2 regions of the Paenarthrobacter sp. NPDC056912 genome follow, and region 1 is predicted to be linked to the other one. Evidence: riboswitches for the same ligand, from Rfam matches in the RefSeq annotation. Region 1 holds a riboswitch; the other holds the start of a gene.

The links. A riboswitch is a leader RNA that binds a small molecule or an ion and turns the genes downstream of it on or off. The one in region 1 is predicted to bind cyclic di-AMP.
Region 2: another riboswitch for cyclic di-AMP. It lies ahead of ACFRJ9_RS01480 (hypothetical protein); the one in region 1 lies ahead of ACFRJ9_RS19260 (M23 family metallopeptidase).

The regions. Positions count from the first base shown of each region.
Region 1 is NZ_JBHUCD010000020.1:25,425-29,293, reverse strand. Features, by position in the region: gene ACFRJ9_RS19265 (C40 family peptidase) at 1-396, opposite strand, end outside; cyclic di-AMP (ydaO/yuaA leader) riboswitch at 401-568, opposite strand; gene ACFRJ9_RS19260 (M23 family metallopeptidase) at 707-1,537, opposite strand; cyclic di-AMP (ydaO/yuaA leader) riboswitch at 1,542-1,783, opposite strand; gene ACFRJ9_RS19255 (metal-dependent transcriptional regulator) at 1,973-2,668, opposite strand; gene serC (phosphoserine transaminase) at 2,963-3,869, shown strand, end outside.
Region 2 is NZ_JBHUCD010000001.1:314,470-318,338, reverse strand. Features, by position in the region: gene ACFRJ9_RS01485 (ATP-binding protein) at 1-825, shown strand, start outside; cyclic di-AMP (ydaO/yuaA leader) riboswitch at 935-1,121, shown strand; gene ACFRJ9_RS01480 (hypothetical protein) at 1,125-1,991, shown strand; gene ACFRJ9_RS01475 (dolichyl-phosphate beta-glucosyltransferase) at 2,145-3,434, shown strand; gene ACFRJ9_RS01470 (MerR family transcriptional regulator) at 3,453-3,869, shown strand, end outside.

The DNA of each region.
Region 1 (3,869 bases):
GGACGCGGCATCGGTGGCCTCGGAGGACTTGGCCGTGACGGCGCCGGCTGCTGCTCCGGAGCGCTCGGTAACCTGCGCTGCGCGCTGGACAATCTTGGGGGCTTCCTTGGTGGCCACAACGGGGCTCTCGAAGGAAACGGTGGCTGTGGGCTCCGCGGTTACCACGGCGGTAGCGATCAGCTGCTGGGTGCTGGAGGCTTCGGACTTGGAAACATCCGTGTCCGCTGCCTGTGCAGGCAGACCGACGCTGAGAACGAGGCCGGAAGCTGCAGCCAGGACGACGGCCTGACGGCCAACGGTTCCGGCATTGGAAGAAACAGCCTTGGAAAGGGTGTTCAAGGGGTTCGTACGAACCGATTCAGCGCGATGGCGCGCAGGGGTAGTGCGTGATGACACGTAGGTAGCCTCTCCCAATGCCTGCGAGGTGAGCTGTCGGATTCGGATGGGAGTCATCCGGCCGCGCTGCTTCAAGGAAGCTTTGCGACTTAACCCCAAGGCCTTCTTTCGAAGACCAGAAGTGGTTCCCCCGCCCCTGCCAGACGATTTATGCGAACGGACCTTGAGCGGTGGCAGAGCTAGGCAATCCACTCAAGTGCACCGGCCCCCTAAAAAGCCGATGCGCTTTGAACGGTACAACAGTTGAACGCGAATGTCACATTCAGGTCACGGGGTGTCTCACGAATGCGAGAGGCGACCATCAACTGGCTCAGAGCCAGCCCATGGGGTCGACAACTTCACCGTTGACCTGGACCTCGAAGTGGAGGTGGCAGCCCGTTGAGGCGCCCGTGGTGCCGCTCAGCGCGACGGTATCGCCGCGGGTGACGGTCTGGCCCACCTTGACGGTGAACGACGACAGGTGGTTGTACGTGGTCTCCAGGCCATTGCCGTGGTCAATGACCACGCGGTTGCCTCCGCCGTACTCATGCCATCCGGCGAAGGTGACCTTGCCGGAGGCGGCAGCGTGGACGGCGGTGCCGCACTGGGCCACGAAGTCCTGGCCGCGGTGGAAGTCGCCGGTGCCGCCGGTGAGGGGGCTGACGCGGTACCCGAAGGGGGATGCCGTGGTCAGAGTGTCAAGGGGGCTGGCCATGGTGCCAACGGAAGATGCGCGCTGGATGCTGCCGGCGGACTGTGCGCTCAGCAGCTGCTTCAGCTTGCCGTCGGGATCGGCAGCCGTAGCCACGGCAGCGCGGCTGAAGTCGATTTTGGCGGACGCTGCCGCGGAAACCTCGGGCTGGCTGCCGCCGCTGACGGCAAGGGCGGACTCGGTCTGGCCTGATTCCGAGGTGGCCATGACGGGGCTCGTTGCGGGCAGACCGACAGTCAGGGCAAGTCCGGTGGCGGCAAGCGCGACTCCGGCTTTCTGCCCTACGCCACTGGCGGCGGCAAAGTCAGCTACCTGGCGCAGCGGGCTCTTACGGCGGCGCACCTGACGGTCGGTGTCGCGGGGCCGGATCTCTGCTACGACGCGGGCTGGCCGCAGCTCAACAGCGGGGCCGGACGCACGACGGCGACCCCTGACGTTCTGCGATGTCAAACTCTGTTCCTCTCTGAAAAGCCTGCGAAGTTAGCTGTCGGATTCGGGTCAGAGAGTTCAAAGACCCGGTCCGCACGAGGCGCTCACGGCACACAGGTATCCCAAGAGGGACTTGCATAAGTGGGCACTTCTGCTGCGGACTTCACCCCAAGGCTGCTTCTTTAGACAGCCGCTTGTGGTTCCCCCGCCTCTGCCAGTGGTGGATAAAACACCTGATCCGCTGGCAGAGCTCGGCTCCGGATCAGGTAACGCTTTGGTATCGGCGCTAGTACATAACTATAGGGGATTAAAGCCCGCGGTAATAAATTCGTTATCTACCGAAACATGCGTGTTGACAGTCGCCTTTATCATCAATCCCGGAAAACCGCAGGTCACACGCGCGCCCGCATCGCAAAAGTGAGGTTTGCCACCCGCGGCAGGATTGCCGTCGCGAGGTCAGCTCAGGGAGACGAAGACGTGCGCTGCAACTTCGGGGGGAAGCTCCAAGGCACCTTCGATGCCGGGGACACGCACGGAGATGTACTCGCCGACGCGGGCAAGCGACACCGTGGCACCGGGCCGGATCCCACCTTCGTCCAGTTGCGTGAGGAGCTCGGGCTCCACCTGGATGGGCTCTGCAAGGCGGCTGACAACCACGCGGGAATCGGAGGCATAGCCGTCCATGGCCTGCAAAAGGTTTACGTCAAGCCGCGGGAAGGGCTGGCTGGCAAGGCCACCCAAGGCCTCCAGCCCCGGGATGGGATTGCCATACGGGGATTCAGTGGGGTGCTCAAGGAGCTCGTAGAGCCGACGCTCCACGCGTTCACTCATTACGTGTTCCCAGCGGCACGCCTCGTCATGGACGTAGGCCCAGTCCAGGCCGATGACATCGGCCAGGAGCCGTTCTGCGAGGCGGTGCTTGCGCATGACCTCCGTGGCACGCTTGCGCCCAACCTCTGTCAGTTCCAAGTGACGGTCGTTGGAAACGATCACCAGCCCGTCACGCTCCATGCGGCCAATGGTCTGTGAAACCGTGGGGCCGGAGTGCCGCAAACGCTCGGCAATGCGTGCGCGAAGAGCAACGATGTTCTCTTCTTCAAGCTCCAAAATGGTCCGAAGATACATCTCAGTGGTATCGATCAGATCCGTCATCCAGCTCAGCTCTCCTCGAACGCAGTCTTCGTGCGTAATCTCCACCGTACCGCGTCCCGGCCAGGGCGGACGATGTGCCACCGCCGCCCCATGAACGCCAACCACCAGCCTAGCTTATTTGGAATTACTCTGGATAATTTCGGTCGCATTCCGTTCCCTGCTGTTCCACGTGGCGGACTATGACAAGGACAGGTTCCTGCCAGCTGGCCGTGTCAGGCAGAATTGGGGAGTCGAAGGGGCAGCCGATGCCACCTGCCACGACCCATCTTTGACCGATACCCATTGGAGCCACACGTGAGCGACACCAGCATCACCATTCCCGCCGAATTGCTGCCCAAGGACGGACGCTTCGGCGCAGGACCGTCCAAGGTCCGCCCGGAGCAGCTCGAGGCACTGTCCGCGGCGTCGACCACCATTCTTGGTACCTCCCACCGTCAGGCTCCGGTCAAGAACCTGGTGGGTTCGGTCCGGGAAGGCCTCAGCCAGTTCTTCCGCGCGCCCGAAGGGTACGAGGTGATCCTCGGCGTGGGTGGCTCCACAGCGTTCTGGGACGTTGCCGCGTTCGGCCTGGTGGAGAAGAAGGCACAGCACCTCTCCTTTGGTGAGTTCGGCTCCAAGTTCGCTGCAGCAACCAACAAGGCGCCCTTCCTCGATGCCTCCTCCATCATCAAGTCCGAGCCAGGCACACGCCCCGCAGCACAGGCCGAAGCCGGCGTCGACGTGTACGCGTGGCCGCAGAACGAAACGTCCACAGGCGTGGCAGCGCCAGTGCAGCGGGTCCAAGGCACCGATGAGGGTGCACTCGTCCTGGTGGACGCCACGTCCGCCGCCGGCGGCCTCGACGTCGACGTCGCCGAGTCGGACGTCTACTACTTCGCCCCGCAGAAGAACTTCGCTTCCGACGGCGGCCTGTGGCTTGGCCTCTTCTCCCCCGCCGCGTTGGAGCGCGCCGCCCGGATCAAGGCCAGCGGCCGCTGGATCCCGGACTTCCTGGACCTGCAGACGGCCATTGACAACTCCAAGCTGAACCAGACGTACAACACGCCTTCGCTGTCCACCCTGGTGACCTTGGATGCGCAGGTCCAGTGGCTGAACAACAACGGCGGACTGGACTTCGCCAGCAAGCGCACGGCAGACTCCGCCAGCCGCATCTACTCCTGGGCTGAAGCCTCCGAGTACGCAACACCGTTCGTGGCCAAGG
Region 2 (3,869 bases), on a different contig from region 1:
GACGCCGGTGAAGTGGCACTCGCGGTGCGCGTACCGCCGTCGGCCGCCCATCCCGGGACGGAAGTGGGCAGCGTGGGCCACGCCTTGAACCAAATGCTGAACAACGTCTCCAGCGCCTTGGAAGCCCGGCAGGAAAGTGAAACGAAAGTCCGGCAATTCGTAGCTGACGCGTCGCACGAACTCCGGACACCCCTGACCGCCATCCGCGGGTACACCGAGCTCCTGAGGATGACCGAAAACTTCACTGACGACGGCCGGAAATCCTTGGCGCGCGTGCAGAGCCAGTCAGAACGCATGACCACGCTGGTGGAGGACCTCCTGCTGCTGGCGCGGTTGGACGAAGGCCAGCCCGTAAAGGTCACGGACGTGGACCTGACCCAACTGGTCATCGAGACCGTCAGCGACGAAAAGGTCATGGCCCCGGACCACATCTGGCAGCTCCAATTGCCGGATGAACCCATCACCGTCCGGGGGGACACGACGCAACTGCACCAGGTGTTGGCGAACCTGCTTTCCAATGCCCGTAAACACACCGACGCCGGAACCACCGTGGTTACGGGCGTCATGCTCTCCGCCGATGGCAGCGCAGTGGTCACTGTGACGGATAACGGCCCCGGTATCCCGGCTGATTTCCAGGGCCGGATCTTCTCCCGTTTTGCCCGTGCCGACGCCGCCAGATCGGGGTCCGAAGGCACGTCCGGACTGGGCCTTTCGATCGTGGAATCGATCGTCGAGGCCCACGGCGGCAGTGTCGAAGTGACCTCCCGGCCGGGGCGTACAGAGTTCGCCCTCCGACTCCCCACGGTTGCAACCGAACGCGTGTAACGAATCCAGCAAGGCGACTCACCGTCGTCGTGATCTCTGTTACCTAAATGTGACTTCTGTTGAATCCTCCTGTACCGTCGAAAGGGTGGGTCTCCCCTAACAGGCCCACACCCGGGATGCGCCGAGCTCTGCCACTTCCCGGAGTTCCGTTCTCATTCGAGGCAGAGACGGGGGACCCATGGTCTCCGGGCCCAGGCATTTTTGCCGGCCCTAGGGGTGAAGCCGCAGCTACATGCGCGGCCGGATGACCTCATCCGAACCCGACAGCTAACTCCGCAGGCGCTGAGAGGTAATCACACATGTCTGAACCTAACGATCAGACGCGCCCTTCCGCGCGTCATCGCGACGAAAACAACGCACCGCTGACCAAGTCGCAGTCCGTCCTCAAGAACGCAGCACGCCAGGGTAAGTCCGGCTACCGCATGTCCGTTGTGGCCGGCGTCGTAGCAGCCGCACTGGGCGTGGCATCGCTTGGACAGGCCGCCAACGCCGCGTTCAACCTTCCCGAGATGAGCCAGGCCGCCGAGCGCCAGGCCACCAACGCCCAGATCGACGATCAGGCGAAGGAGAAGGCTGCCGCTGACGCCGCAGCCCAGGCTGATGCAGCCAAGAAGGCAGCAGAGAAGGCCGCCGCGGACAAGGCGGCTGCAGACAAGGTTGCCGCGGACAAGGCCGCCGCCGACAAGGCTGCCGCCGACCAGGCTGCTGCCGCGCAGGCCGCTGCAGACCAAGCCGCTGCTGCGCAGGCTGCCGCCGAAAAGGCCGCTGCCGACGCCGCCGCCAAGCAGGCCGCCGACGCCGCTGCTGCCGCCGCCGCCGCGGAAGCTGCAGCTGCTGCTGCCGCGCCCAAGGCAGTGGACGATCCCGCCGCCGCTAAGGCGTACGCCGCAAGCATCCTCGCCAGCTACGGCTGGGGTCCGGGCGAAATGACCGCCCTGAACACCCTGTGGGAGAAGGAATCCAACTGGCGCACCACGGCCACGAACGCTTCCAGCGGCGCCTACGGCATCGTCCAGTCCCTGCCGGCTTCCAAGATGGCCTCGGCCGGTGCTGACTGGCAGACCAACTACCAGACCCAGATCAAGTGGGGCCTGAACTACATCAAGGAACGCTACGGATCCCCGTCGGCCGCCCTGGGCTTCCACTTGGCCAACAACTGGTACTAAGCCAAGAGTTCTCCTGATCACCGCGCCGGTTCCCGCCGTTCGCCCCAGTACCCACTGGAGCGGATCGCGGGAACGGGCGCGGTTTTCGCTTTTCACAGTACGGTCACAGCTTCCGCCTAAAGGCCTCATATTCGGCGGCTCCATGCTGAAGACATGACGCTCACAGATCCCGCCGCCAGCGCATCGCCGAACCCGGTCCGTGCCGCGCGCCTCGCTGTGCCGGCCCTGCCAACCAGGCCGCAGACCCTGCGCCACCAGAGCGTCCTGCCCCACGAGCAGCCACCCGTGCGCCACCAGCCTCGGCGCGAGCCAGTGGATACCCGGGCAGGCGCGCCCGTCCTGGACATCGCCATCCCCGTGTTCAACGAGGAGAACGTCCTCGAAGAAAGCCTGCGCAGGCTGCACGGACATCTCACCGACTCCTTTCCACACACTTTCCGGATCACCGTGGCGGACAACGCCAGCACGGACAACACCCTGAAGATCGCAGAGAGACTGGCCCGCGAACTCCCCGAGCTCAGCGTCATCCGCTTCAGCGAAAGCGGGCGCGGCAACGCTCTCCGGCACGTCTGGCTTGCGTCATCCTCGCCGGTGCTCGCCTACATGGAAGCGGACCTTTCAACCGACCTCTCCGCGCTGGCTCCGCTGCTGGCCCCGTTGATCTCCGGCCACTCGGACCTCGCCATCGGCACACGACTGGCGCGCACTTCGCGGGTAACCCGCCGGCCCTGGCGCGAGTTCGTCTCCCGCAGCTACAACTCCCTACTGCACGCCTCGATGGGCACCCACGTCTCAGACGCACAATGCGGCTTCAAAGCCATCCGCGCGGACGTGGCGCACCAGGTCCTGCCCTACACCAAGGACAACGCCTGGTTCTTCGACACCGAGCTTCTGATAGTTGCCGAACGGTGCGGACTGCGCATCCATGAAGTCCCGGTCGACTGGACCGACGATCCCAACGCAAGTGTCGACGTCGTACGAACCGCCGTGGCTGATGTGCGCGGCATGGTGCGCCTGACGCGCGAGCTGGCCAGCGGACGGATTCCTCTCGAACAACTGCGCGCAGCTTTGTCCCGCGGGCCCGTCCCACCACCCGCCCCGCAAAACAGCACCCTTGGGCGATTGCCCCGGCAGGCTGCCCGCGCCGTGGCGTGGACAGCCGCCTACGTGCTGTTGTTCCTCCTGGGCCGCAGCTTCCTGGACCCCCAACCCGCGAACATCGCCGCACTCGTGGCGACCGCACTCGCCACTCGCCAACGCTTCGAAGGTCTGGCCGGTCTGGGGATTCGCCTGGCACTCACCTCCGGCGCGCTTGCCCTCCTGCCATTGATCACGACGCCGGACCGCTGGCTTGAGGGGGCAGCGGTAGTGGGCGCTTCCCTCGCCGCTTCCGTGATCAGGTTCTTGCTGTTTCGGCGGACACTTGCACCTGACGTTACGTGAGGATTTAGCGTGGTCCCCATGACGGGAACAAACGGAACCGGACCCTGGAGTATCGGAGAGCTCGCCAAGGCCTGTGGAGTGAGTGTGCGGGCACTCCACCACTACGACGGGATCGGGCTCTTGTCCGCAAGCCAACGCACAGCAACGGGCCATCGCCGGTACACGGAAGGCGATCTCCGCAGGCTGTACCGGATCCGGGCCCTCCAGAGCCTGGGGCTTCCTCTGGCGGAAGTGGCTGAAGCTTTGGACGCTCCCGACGACGCCACGACGCTCCGGAACCTGCTGCAAGAACAACTGACCCGAGTTCAGCAGCAAGCCCGGCAGGTCCAGGCCCTTCAAGACCGCTTGGGCGGCCTGCTATCCCTCATGGACGTGGACGCCATGCCCACCCCTCAACAATTCATGTCAACGTTGGAGATGATCACTGTGCTCGAA